One region of the Streptomyces stoeckheimensis genome, then DNA from elsewhere that is predicted to be linked to it. Evidence: riboswitches for the same ligand, from Rfam matches in the RefSeq annotation. Region 1 holds a riboswitch; each other region holds the start of a gene.

Region 1 (4,273 bases):
ACGCCCACCAGCGCCTGCGCCAGCGGCACCAGGATCCACGAGGTCCGCAGGTCCAGCGGCGGCTTGTCGAGGGTGATGAGGAAGCCGAAGCCGACGGTCACGGCCGACACCCCCAGCGGGAGCATCAGCAGCGCGTCGAAGCCCCGTACGAAACGGCCCGCGCGGCGGGTCAGTGCCGCGGCGGCGAGCCCGCCGACGACCAGCGCGATGGCGGTGGCGGCGAGCGCGTACTGCAGGGAGTTCCAGATCGCCTCCAGCGGCGGCACCAGGAAGGTTCCGCCACCGGCGCCGACTTCCTGGAGCGCCCGGTAGAAGCCGAACCCGTACCCGCCGGGGGCGTCGAGGGAACGTTCCACGAGCACGGCGAGCGGCGCCACGATCAGCAGTGCCACGGTCAGCAGCACCCCGCCGAGCAGGGTGCGCTGGGCCCAGCCGCGCGGCCGGTGCGTGGTCCGCCCCGGGTCGACCAGCCGCAGTGCGGTCTCCCGCTTGCGCACGGTCCAGGCGTGCACGCCGAGGATCGCTCCGATGGCCGCGAACTGCACCATCGTCAGCACGGCGGCAGTCGGCAGGTCCAGGAGCTGCGCGGTCTGCCGGTAGACCTCCACCTCCAGGGTGGAGTACGCGGGCCCGCCCAGGATCTGCACGACACCGAAGGAGGAGAACGTGAACAGGAACACCATCAGCGAGGCGGCCGCGACGGCCGGCCCCAGCGCGGGCAGCGTCACGCGCCGCCAGGCGGCGAACCGCCCGGCGCCCAGCACCCGGGCGGCCTCCTCCTGGCGCGGGTCCAGCTGCGCCCACAGCCCGCCCACCGTGCGGATGACCACGGCGTAGTTGAAGAAGACGTGCGCGAGCAGGATCGCCCAGACGGTCGTGTCGAGGCGGATCCCCCACACCTCGTCCAACAGACCGTTGCGTCCTACGAGCGCCAGGAACGCGGTGCCGACCACGACGGTCGGCAGCACGAACGGCACCGTCACGAGCGCCCGCAGTAGCTGTTTGCCGGGGAACTCGAAGCGGGCGAAGACGTACGCGCCGGGGAGCGCGATCAGGAGCGTGAGCGCCGTGGACGCGAGCGCCTGCCAGGTGGTGAACCAGAGCACGTCGCCGATGTCGGGCCGGGCCAGCACCTCGCCGATCCGGCCGAACTGCCAGCCGGCGTCCGACTTGAGCCCGCGCCCCACGATCGCGGCCACGGGGTACGCGAAGAACAGCCCGAAGAAGACGAGCGGCACGGCCATCAGACCGAGCCTGACGGCCGTGGCCCGCCCGCTCTCCTTCGCAGCCTCGCTCACTCGTCCTACTTCACGACGAGGGTGGACCAGGTCTTGATCCACTGGTCACGGTTCTTGGCGATGGCCTCCGGGGCGACCGTCTCGGGCTTCTCGATGACCACGCCGTGCTTGGTGAACAGCTCCGGCAGCACCGCGTCCTTGGTCACCGGGTTCACGAACATCTGGAGCGGCATGTCTTCCTGGAACTTCTTGGAGATCAGGAAGTCCAGGAGCGCCTTGCCGCCCTCCTCGTTCTTCGCGCCCTTGAGCAGACCCGCGAACTCGGTCTGGCGGAAGCACGTGCCCGTCGCGACGCCCGTCGGGGCCTCGGCCGGCTGCGGCTCGCCGTAGAGGACCTCGACCGGCGGGCTGGAGGCGTAGGAGACGACCAGCGGGCGGTCGCCCTTGGCCTTCTTGCCGCCGGCCGAGCCGGAGAAGCGCTCGTTGTAGGCCTGCTCCCAGCCGTCGACGACCTCGACGCCGTTGGCCTTGAGCTTGCTCCAGTAGTCCTTCCAGCCCTCGTTCCCGTACTTGCCGACGGAGGCGAGGAGGAAGCCGAGGCCGGGCGAGGAGGTCGCGGCGTTCTCGGTGACCAGCAGGTTCTTGTACTCCGGCTTGATCAGGTCGTCCAGCGTCTGCGGCGGGGCGAGCTTCTTGTCGGCGAAGTAGGCCTTGTCGTAGTTCACGCAGATGTCGCCGGAGTCCACGGGGGTGACCCGGTGCTCCTTGTCGAGCACGAACTCGGGCTTCACGTCGGCCAGCCCCTTGGCCTCGTACGGCGTGAAGATGCCCTGGTCGAGGGCCCGGGAGAGGAGCGTGTTGTCCACGCCGAAGAAGACGTCGCCGCGCGGAGAGCCCTTGGTGAGGATCTCCTGGTTCAGTGCCGCGCCCGCGTCTCCGGACTTCAGGACCTTGACGGTGTAGCCGCTCTGCTGCTCGAACTCCTTGAGGACCGTGTCGGTCACGTTGAAGGAGTCGTGCGAGACGAGGGTGATCGTCTTGGACTTCGGGGCGTCGCTCGCCCCGGCGGACTTGTCCTTGGCGTCGCCGCCGCAGGCGCTGAGCGTGGTGACGCCGAGCGCGGCCGCGAGCGCGACGCCCGCCATCTTCTTGGTGGTGCTCATTGGTGCATTCCTCCTGGGATGTCCAGGAGAAGACGCGGCCCTGCCCGGCGCTCTGTGGAGCGGACGCCGGGCAGGGCGCAACAGCTTGAGTGATGACCGAACTTCCTACCCCGAATGACCGGGGCGAGGTTCAGAGGGTCTGCGGTGACGGATACCGCACTCTCAGCGCTGTGGCGCTCCCCTGTCGGAATATGAAATTGGTTTCGGCCACAGTACCCCGCGGCCGAAAGCAAACCTTAACTGGCGGAAATCAGCGCTCCGAGGCGGCGAGCTGACCGCACGCGCCGTCGATCTCCTGACCGCGGGTGTCGCGGACGGTCACCGGCACGCCGTGGCGGGCGATGGCCTCCACGAACGCCTTCTCGTCCTCGGGCCGCGAGGCGGTCCACTTCGAACCCGGCGTCGGGTTCAGCGGGATCAGGTTGACGTGCACGCGCTTGCCCTTGAGCAGCCTGCCGAGCAGGTCGCCGCGCCAGGCCTGGTCGTTGATGTCGCGGATCAGGGCGTACTCGATGGAGATCCGGCGGCCGGACTTCTCCGCGTACTCCCAGGCCGCGTCGAGCACCTCGCGGACGTTCCAGCGGGTGTTCACGGGGACCAGGGTGTCGCGCAGCTCGTCGTCCGGCGCGTGCAGGGAGACGGCCAGGCGGCACTTGAAGCCCTCGTCGGCGAAGCGGTGCATCGCCGGGACCAGGCCCACGGTGGAGACGGTGATCCCGCGCTGGGACAGGCCCAGGCCGTCGGGCTCCGGGTCGGTGAGGCGGCGGATGGCGCCGACGACGCGGTTGTAGTTGGCGAGCGGCTCGCCCATGCCCATGAAGACGATGTTCGACAGCCGGGCGGGCCCGCCGGGGACCTCGCCGTCGCGCAGGGCGCGCATGCCGTCGACGATCTGGTGCACGATCTCGGCCGTCGACAGGTTGCGGTCGAGACCGGCCTGGCCGGTGGCGCAGAACGGGCAGTTCATGCCGCAGCCGGCCTGCGAGGAGATGCACATGGTGACCCGGTCCGGGTAGCGCATCAGCACGGACTCGACGAGCGTGCCGTCGTGCAGCTTCCACAGGGTCTTGCGGGTGGTGTCGTCATCGCACGAGATGTGGCGGATGACGTTCATCAGGTCCGGCAGCAGCTCCTGCTGGAGCTTCTCGCGGGACGCCGCGGGGATGTCGGTCCACTCGGCCGGGTCGTGCGCGTACCGGGCGAAGTAGTGCTGGGAGAGCTGCTTGGCCCGGAAGGGCTTCTCACCGATCGCGGCGACCGCCTCCCGGCGCTCCTCGGGGGTGAGGTCGGCGAGGTGCCGGGGCGGCTTCTTCGCTCCACGAGGGGCGACGAAAGTGAGCTCTCCCGGGACTGGGCGGGCCATGGCAGGTACTCCTTGTAAGACGAAAGGCGCGCCGCAGAAGCAGCGCGCCTTCCAAGAGTAACCGCCCCGCCTGGACGGGCGTCTTTTCGCAGGTCAGCCGGTGCCGACGAACAGCGCCAGCAGCAGCCAGACCACCGGGGCCGTCGGAAGCAGGGAGTCCAGCCGGTCCATGATGCCGCCGTGGCCCGGCAGCAGGGTGCCCATGTCCTTGATCCCGAGATCCCGCTTGATCATGGATTCCCCGAGGTCGCCGAGCGTGGCGCTGACCGCGACGGCGAGGCCGAGCACCAGGCCCTGCCACCAGACGCCCCCGTCGATCAGGAACTCCATGCACAGCGCGCCGGCCGCCATCGCGAAGGCCACCGCTCCGAAGAGCCCCTCGCGGGTCTTTCCGGGGCTGATGCGCGGGGCGAGCTTGGTCTTGCCGAAGCGCCAGCCGACCGCGTAGGCCCCGGTGTCGCTGACCACCGTCAGGAGCAGGAAGGTGATCACCCGCTGCGGCCCGTCGT
Region 2 (4,273 bases), 3.8 Mb from region 1:
GAACGGGTCCGGGCGCAGCCCGGGGAACGGGGCTCAGCCCGGAACGGGTCCGGGCGCAGCCCGGGGAACGGGGCTCAGCCCGGAACGGGTCCGGGCGCAGCCCGGGGAACGGGCGAAGGGCGGGTAGGGGACTTCCACCCGCGGGGGCCCGGCTCAGGCGGCCCGGAACCGGCCCGGGCGCGGGCCCGAGCCGGACGGCGCCCGGGGCAGGCCGGCCCCGTCCCCGGCCCGCGCCCCCGCCGGGTCAGGCGGCCGTCGACTTCAGCGCGGTCCCCGGGTCCGCGACCTTCGCCGGGTCCACGGGGGTCCCCGACTCGATGAGCCGGCGCCCCTGGGCCAGGTCCCGCGGGCGACCCACCGCGAGGACCGCGACCAGCCGCCCCTCCCGCAGCCAGCACACCGACCAGGTGTCCGCCCCCGGGTCACCGCGCCACAGCATCGCGTCCGCGTCCCCGTGATGGCCCGCGTACTGCACGAAGCGGCCGAACTGCTCCGACCAGAAGTACGGGACCGGGTCGTAGACCTGCTCCCCGGAGCCCCCGGCCACGATGTCCGCCGCCACCACCCGCGGCCCCTGGAGCGCGTTGTCCCAGTGGTGCACCAGCAGCCGGGACCCGTAGCGGCCCGACGGGAACGAGGCGCAGTCCCCCACGGCGTACACCTCGGGCACCGAGGTCCGCAGCCGCTCGTCGGCGGTGACCGCTCCGTCCGGGCCGAGCTCCACGCCGGACCCGGCCAGCCATCCGGTGGCCGGCCGGGCGCCGATGCCCACCACCACCGCCCCGGCCGGCAGCGCCCGCCCGTCGGCGAGCAGGACCCGGCCCGGCTCCACGGAAGCCACCCGCGCGCCGGTCAGCAGCTCGGCGCCCGCCTCGGCATACCACCGCCCCATCGGCTCGGCCACCTCCGCGGGCAGCGCGCCCGCCAGCACCCGGTCGGCCGCCTCGACCACCGTCACGGCGCAGCCCGCCTCGCGGGCGGCCGTGGCGAATTCCGCGCCGATCCAGCCGGCCCCGACCACGACCACCGCCGAGCCGGCTGCCAGGACGGGCCGCAGCCGGGCCGCGTCGTCCAGGGTGCGCAGCAGGTGCACCCCGGGGACGCCGTCCGCGCCGGGCAGGGTCAGCGGGAGGGCGCCGGTCGCCAGCACGAGGACCTCGTACGGGACCGGTCCGGCCTCGGTGTCCACCTCGCGGTCGGCGGGCCGCAGCCCGGTGACCTCGACCCCCAGCCGGAGCTCGATGCCGAGCTCCTCGAAGTCGACGTCGAAGGCCGAGTCCTCCGCCTTGCCGAGGAGCACCGCCTTGGACAGCGGGGGCCGGTCGTAGGGCTGGTGGGGTTCGGCCCCCAGCAGGATGACGGGGCCGGTCCAGCCCTGTTCCCGGAGGGCGACCGCGGTCTGGACCCCGGCCATCCCGGCGCCGACGATCACCACGCCGCGCCGAGTGTCTTCCGCCTGCTGCGTCTGCTGTTGCGTCTGCTCGCTCACGCGGCCCAGCCTAATCAACTGACGGTCCGTCAGGAATAGCGGATGGCGACCCTCCCGGGATCCGGGCGGAAGCCGGGCTGCCGGCCGGGCCGACACCGCCGCCGGGGAGGCAGCCTTACCGGCCGTCGGCCTCGGCGTTACTCTGGCACCGAACCTATCGCGGGAGTCCGGGCGCACCGGGCTGAGAGGGAGGCTGGCCGGCCTCCGACCGTACGAACCTGATCCGGGTCATGCCGGCGAAGGGAGGGGCTGGACGCCCATGCATTCATTCAGGAACGGCCGGAGTCCCGGCTACGACGTCCTCGTCATCGGGGGCGGCATCATCGGCCTGGTCACCGCCTGGCGGGCGGCCCGGCGCGGGCTGCGCACCGCGCTGGCCGATCCGGCCCCCGGCGGCGGCGCCGCCCAGGTCGCGGCCGGCATGCTGGCCGCCGTCACCGAGCTGCACTACGGCGAGGAGACCCTGCTCGGGCTCAACCTCGCCTCCGCGGCCCGCTACCCCGAGTTCGCCGCCGAGCTCGCCGAAGCCAGCGGCGGCATGGACATCGGCTACCGCGCCTGCGGCACCCTCGCCGTCGCCCTCGACGCCGACGACCGGCTGCACCTGCGCGAACTGCACGCCCTCCAGCGCCGCTGCGGCCTGGAGTCCGACTGGCTGACCGGCCGCGAGTGCCGCCGCCTGGAACCGATGCTGGCTCCGGGCGTACGCGGCGGCCTGCGCGTGGACGGCGACCACCAGGTCGATCCCCGCCGCCTCGCGGCCGCCCTGCTGGCCGCCTGCGAACGGGCCGGGGTCGCCCTGCACCGCGCCGGGGCGGCGCGCCTGCTGACCGCCGCCGACCGTGCCTGCGGCGCCGTCCTCGACGACGCCGACGCCACGGAGCTGCGCGCCGACCAGGTGGTGCTGGCGGCGGGCTCGCTCAGCGGCCGGCTGGACGGCGTACCGCCCGAGGCCGTGGCACCCGTACGGCCGGTGAAGGGTCAGGTGCTGCGCCTCGCGGTGCCCCCCTCGTACGCCCCGTTCCTGTCCCGCACCGTACGGGCCGTCGTGCGCGGCAGCCACGTCTACCTGGTCCCCCGCGAGAACGGCGAACTCGTCGTCGGCGCCACCAGCGAGGAACTCGGCTGGGACACCACCGTCACCGCGGGCGGGGTCTACGAACTCCTGCGCGACGCCCACGAACTGGTGCCCGGGATCACCGAACTCCCCCTGGTGGAGACCCGGGCCGGGCTGCGGCCCGGATCGCCGGACAACGCCCCCCTCCTCGGCCCGACCGAACTCCCCGGCCTGCACCTGGCCACCGGCCACTACCGCAACGGCGTCCTGCTCACCCCTCTCACGGGGGACGTGATGGCGGACCTGCTGACCACCGGCGAACTGCCGGAAATCGCCCGCCCCTTCACCCCACGCCGCTTCGCCCTCGCGGCCACCCCCACCCCCACCCCCACCCCCACGTCCACCCTCACGCGACAGGAGTCGTTCGCATGACCATTTCCGTCAACGGCGAGCCGCGCGAGATCGCGGACGGGACCATGCTCGCCACGGTGGTCGCCACCCTCACCGAAGCCACCAAGGGGGTCGCGGCCGCCCTCAACGAGACCGTGGTGCCGCGCGGCCAGTGGCCGTACACCTCCGTGACCGACGGCGACCGCGTCGAAGTCCTCACCGCAGTCCAGGGAGGCTGAGCACATGGCGGACGACCTCTTCACCCTCGCCGGCCGGACCTTCTCCTCCCGCCTGATCATGGGCACCGGCGGGGCGCCGAGCCTGGACATCCTGGAACGGGCGCTGGTCGCGTCCGGCACGGAACTCACCACGGTCGCGATGCGGCGCCTCGACCCGACGGTGCAGGGCTCGGTCCTGTCCGTCCTGAACCGCCTCGGCATCGCGGTCCTCCCCAACACCGCGGGCTGCTTCACGGCGGGCGAAGCCGTCCTGACGGCGCGCCTCGCCCGGGAGGCCCTCGGCACGGACTGGATCAAACTGGAGGTCGTCGCGGACGAACGCACCCTCCTCCCGGACGGCGTCGAACTGCTCGACGCGGCCGAAACCCTGGTCGACGAGGGCTTCACGGTCCTCCCGTACACGAACGACGACCCCGTCCTCGCCCGCAAACTGGAGGACGTGGGCTGCGCGGCGATCATGCCGCTCGGCTCCCCCATCGGCTCCGGCATGGGCATCCGCAACCCGCACAACTTCGAGCTGATCACCGAGCGGGCCGGGGTCCCGGTCATCCTCGACGCGGGCGCCGGAACGGCCTCGGACGTGGCCCTGGCCATGGAACTGGGCTGCGCGGCGGTCATGCTGGCCTCGGCGGTGACCCGGGCGCAGCTCCCCGTCCTGATGGCCGCGGCCATGCGCGACGCGGTCACGGCGGGCCGCCTGGCCCACCGAGCGGGCCGCATCCCCCAACGCCGCTTCGCAGAAGCCTCCTCCCCCGCAGAAGGCCGAGCCACCCTGGACCCGGAACGCCCGGCGTTCTGAGCGGGCGGCGATACGGGTTCCCGCGCGTGCGGGGCTTGGCGGCGTACGGGGCCGCGCCCGTGCGGGGCCCTCGTACCGCCCACGTCACAGCTGGGCTGCAACCCCCCGCCGCCCGGGACGGGAGCTCGACCGGCCCTCGTAGAATCTCCGGGTGGACACGACCCTGGATGACCCCCTCGTCGGGCAGACGCTCGACGGCCGCTACCGCGTGGACGCCCGTATCGCGGCCGGCGGCATGGCCACGGTCTACCGGGCCGTCGACACCCGGCTGGACCGGGTCCTCGCGCTGAAGGTGATGC
Region 3 (4,273 bases), 1.9 Mb from region 1:
CCCTCGCCTACTTGTTCGCCCGGCAGGCAGTACGGATGCCGCCCCCGGACGACATCCTCTTCGTCGAGTTCTCCTGGCACGACTGGCGCGCACTCGACGAACTCGCGGTGGCCGCGTACTGGACCGGGGAGTACCAGGAGTCCTTGGACTGCTGCGAACTCCTGCTCCAGGGCGGCAAACTTCCCGACGACCAGCAGGACCGGGTCCTCGCGAACCTCGAGTTCGCACGGCGCAAGCTGGGCGTGGGCTCCCGGGCCTTCGCCTGACCGTCCGCCCACGTCAGGTCCCAACGGCGGCCCGCGACTCCCCCCTCGGTGTCGCGGGCCGTCCGTATGTGCCGGTGGCGGGAGGTCAGTCCGCCAGCGGCAGGTACACGCGGTTGCCCGCGGCAGCGAACTCGGCGGACTTCTCCGCCATGCCCGCCTCGATCTCCTCGGCGCCCAGGTCGCCACCGTGCTGGCGGCGGATGTCCTGGGAGATCTTCATCGAGCAGAACTTCGGACCGCACATGGAGCAGAAGTGCGCGGTCTTGGCCGGCTCGGCCGGGAGGGTCTCGTCGTGGAACTCACGGGCCGTGTCCGGGTCGAGGGCCAAGTTGAACTGGTCCTCCCAGCGGAACTCGAACCGCGCGTCCGACAGGGCGTCGTCCCATTCCTGGGCGCCCGGGTGGCCCTTGGCCAGGTCCGCCGCGTGGGCCGCGATCTTGTACGTGATGACACCGGTCTTCACGTCGTCGCGGTTCGGCAGGCCCAGGTGCTCCTTGGGCGTGACGTAGCAGAGCATCGCAGTGCCCCACCAGGCGATCATCGCGGCGCCGATGCCCGAGGTGATGTGGTCGTACGCGGGCGCGACGTCGGTGGTCAGCGGGCCGAGCGTGTAGAACGGCGCCTCCTCGCAGATCTCCTGCTGAAGGTCGATGTTCTCCTTGATCTTGTGCATCGGGACGTGCCCGGGGCCCTCGATCATCGTCTGCACATTGTGGCGCTTGGCGATCGTGTTCAGCTCGCCCAGCGTCTTCAGCTCCGCGAACTGCGCCGCGTCGTTGGCGTCCGCGATGGAGCCGGGGCGCAGGCCGTCACCCAGGGAGTACGTGACGTCGTACGCCGCGAGGATCTCGCAGAGCTCCTCGAAGTTCGTGTAGAGGAAGTTCTCCTTGTGGTGCGCCAGGCACCAGGCGGCCATGATCGAGCCGCCGCGCGAGACGATGCCGGTCTTGCGGCGCGCGGTCAGCGGCACGTACGACAGCAGCACGCCGGCGTGGACCGTCATGTAGTCGACGCCCTGCTCGGCCTGCTCGATGACCGTGTCCTTGTAGATCTCCCAGGTCAGGTCCTCGGCGCGGCCGTCGACCTTCTCCAGCGCCTGGTACAGCGGCACGGTGCCGATCGGCACGGGAGAGTTGCGCAGCACCCACTCGCGGGTGGTGTGGATGTTGCGGCCGGTCGAGAGGTCCATGACCGTGTCGGCGCCCCACTTGGTCGCCCAGGTCATCTTGTCCACCTCCTCCTCGATCGAGGAGGTGACCGCGGAGTTGCCGATGTTGGCGTTGACCTTCACCAGGAACCGCTTGCCGATGATCATCGGCTCGATCTCGGGGTGGTTCACGTTGACCGGCATGACCGCGCGACCTGCGGCGATCTCCTCGCGGACGACCTCGGGGGAGACGTTCTCGCGGATCGCGACGTACTCCATCTCCGGGGTGATCTCGCCCCGGCGGGCGTACGCGAGCTGCGTGACCGCGGCGCCGCCACGGCCGCGGCGGGGCTGGCGCGGACGGCCCGGGAAGACCGCGTCGAGGTTCTTGAGGCCACCGCGGGGCGAGGTGTGCTTGATGCCGTCGTCCTCGGGGCGCACGGGGCGGCCCGCGTACTCCTCGGTGTCGCCGCGGCTGATGATCCAGTTCTCGCGCAGCGGCGGCAGGCCCCGGCGAACGTCGGTCTCGATCTGCGGGTCGGTGTACGGGCCGGACGTGTCGTAGAGCGTCACGTCCTTGCCGTTGGTGAGGTGGACCTGGCGGACCGGCACCCGGATGTCGGGGCGGGAGCCCGCCACGTACCCCTTGTGCCAGCCCGGCTGGCGCTCGGTCTGGCCGTCGGCGTCCTGGCTGACGGCAGGCGTGCGTGCGTCCTGAATGGTCATGAGACCTAATCTCCCTACGCCGGCATTACCCGGTAACAGGTTCGGCGGTCGACGCAGCCTCCTCCCGTACGCATATTCGAATGCGAACGGTGATCAGCGCCCTCTCAGCCCGGTGCTCCGAGCTCCCGCGTTGTGCAAAGTAGCCCCCACGCTAGCGTCATGTGTGGCGTGCTGAACAGTGGGCCCCCTCATCTGTTGCGATGATCAGTCAGTGACGTCCTCGCCGCAGCCCCCCACCGAACCCACGGATCCCGCTGGTCACGCCGGCCACGCAGGCCACGCGCACGCGGAACCCGGTCACTCGCCCGCCCCCTCTGCCGGACACTCCCACGGCCATGCGCACAGCCATGGCCCGGCGGCCCCCGTCTCGAAGCACCTGCGCAAGGTGATCGCGGCCGTGCTGATCCCCTTCGCCACCGCCGTCGTGATCGGCATGGTGGTGCTCTGGCCCGGTGGTGCGCCGGGCCACGAGCGCACCGGGGTCGGCTTCGACCGGCAGACCCAGCAGGGCTCGGTCGTCGCGCTGCAGAACGTCGACTGCAAATCCGTGAACGCCTCGCAGGTGCCGCCCACCGGCGACACCTCCACCCCGGAGGGGCGCGAGGCCCTGGCCGCGCAGAACGGCGAGTGCAAGAAGGCCACGATCAAGGTCGGCAGCGGGCCCGACAAGGGCCGCGAGTTCGTCGAGATCGTCCAGCCGGGCGCACCACGACAGTTGACGGACGGCCAGGGCGTGGTGGTCGCCTACGCCCCGGACGCGCCCCGGGATCTCCAGTACTCCGTGATCGACGTGAACCGCAAGCTGCCGATGGCCCTGCTCGCCGGCATCTTCGCCCTCTCGGTGGTCATCGTCGGGCGGATGCGCGGGCTGTTCGCGCTCATCGCCCTCGTCGTCAGCTTCGCCGTGCTGACCCTCTTCATCCTCCCGGCGATCCTGCAGGGGTCGAATCCGCTGGTCGTGGCGGTGGTCGGAGCCAGCGCGATCATGCTGATCGCGCTCTACATGTGCCACGGGCTGACGGCCCGCACCTCGGTGGCGGTCCTCGGCACCATCATCTCGCTGCTGCTGATCGGCCTGCTGGGCTCGCTGTTCATCGACTGGGCGTTCCTCAGCGGCAACACGGACGACAACACCGGGCTGATCCACGGGCTTTACCCGAACATCGACATGAGCGGTTTGCTGCTTGCGGGTGTCATCATCGGATCGCTCGGCGTACTCGACGACGTGACCGTCACTCAGACCTCGGCGGTCTGGGAACTCCACCAGGCCGACCCGTCGATGGGCCCGCGCGGGCTCTACCGGGCGGGCATCCGCATCGGGCGGGACCACATCGCCTCGGTGGTCAACACGCTGGTACTGGCGTACGCGGGCGCGGCGTTGCCCCTGCTCCTGCTGTTCTCGATCGCGAACAGCAGCATGGGGTCGGTGGCCAACAGCGAGCTGGTCGCGGAGGAGATCGTACGAACCCTCGTGGGCTCGATCGGACTGGTCGCCTCGGTACCCGTGACGACGGCTCTGGCCGCACTGGTGGTGTCCGCGGACCGCGCGGAATCCCCGGCGGCCACAGCGGCCTCGGGGCCGCTCCGCGGCGGCCGGGGCCGGCGACGCAAGCGCTGAAAGGCGGACCGGCGCGCGCGACGGGTCAGTTTCGCGCAGGCGGCCGGTCGTGAGGAACGGCAAGGCGGAGCACTCAGCGTGTCGGCACGCTGAGCCGTGGTGCGGTGATGCGGTGGTGCGGTGATGCTTGCCGGCGCACCCTGGTCACGAGGTGTCCGGCCGGGCTCGCGTCAGCCCGCGTTCTGCTCGTTCTGCTGCGACTCCGCGAGGATCTTGTCGAGCGCCTCGTCGAGGTTCTCCTCGAAGTCCCCGAGGTTGCGCTCCTGGCCGAGCGGAACGATCCGGTCGGTACGGTCGAGGAACGCCACGAGTGGCGCCGCGCTGGCGCGGAAGAGAGCCCGGTCTGCACCTACTTGCAGCCGGATGTGGACGTCGGACAGTTCCTCCGGATCGGTCGGGGCGATGTGGACATCGCCGTCACCGCACGGCTTGTTGATGCCGTCGAGAAGGAGCTCCCGGCCGAACGCCCAGGTCACGGGCGCATCTCCGGGAAGGTGGAAGGTCAGGCGGACTGCG

Evidence for each region. A riboswitch is a leader RNA that binds a small molecule or an ion and turns the genes downstream of it on or off. The one in region 1 is predicted to bind thiamine pyrophosphate.
Region 2: another riboswitch for thiamine pyrophosphate. It lies ahead of thiO (glycine oxidase ThiO); the one in region 1 lies ahead of ACE1OC_RS11995 (thiamine ABC transporter substrate-binding protein).
Region 3: another riboswitch for thiamine pyrophosphate. It lies ahead of thiC (phosphomethylpyrimidine synthase ThiC); the one in region 1 lies ahead of ACE1OC_RS11995 (thiamine ABC transporter substrate-binding protein).

What each region holds. Positions count from the first base shown of each region.
Region 1 covers NZ_CP169550.1:2,682,188-2,686,460, forward strand. The annotation lists gene ACE1OC_RS11990 (ABC transporter permease) at 1-1,244, opposite strand, end outside; gene ACE1OC_RS11995 (thiamine ABC transporter substrate-binding protein) at 1,304-2,401, opposite strand; TPP riboswitch at 2,486-2,594, opposite strand; gene rlmN (23S rRNA (adenine(2503)-C(2))-methyltransferase RlmN) at 2,652-3,764, opposite strand; gene ACE1OC_RS12005 (phosphatidate cytidylyltransferase) at 3,858-4,273, opposite strand, start outside.
Region 2 covers NZ_CP169550.1:6,500,592-6,504,864, reverse strand. The annotation lists gene ACE1OC_RS29445 (NAD(P)/FAD-dependent oxidoreductase) at 245-1,489, opposite strand; TPP riboswitch at 1,639-1,751, shown strand; gene thiO (glycine oxidase ThiO) at 1,749-2,978, shown strand; gene thiS (sulfur carrier protein ThiS) at 2,975-3,175, shown strand; gene ACE1OC_RS29430 (thiazole synthase) at 3,180-3,974, shown strand; gene pknB (Stk1 family PASTA domain-containing Ser/Thr kinase) at 4,126-4,273, shown strand, end outside.
Region 3 covers NZ_CP169550.1:4,596,040-4,600,312, reverse strand. The annotation lists gene ACE1OC_RS20870 (tetratricopeptide repeat-containing glycosyltransferase) at 1-266, shown strand, start outside; gene thiC (phosphomethylpyrimidine synthase ThiC) at 352-2,139, opposite strand; TPP riboswitch at 2,134-2,278, opposite strand; gene ACE1OC_RS20860 (YibE/F family protein) at 2,351-3,757, shown strand; gene ACE1OC_RS20855 (SsgA family sporulation/cell division regulator) at 3,928-4,273, opposite strand, start outside.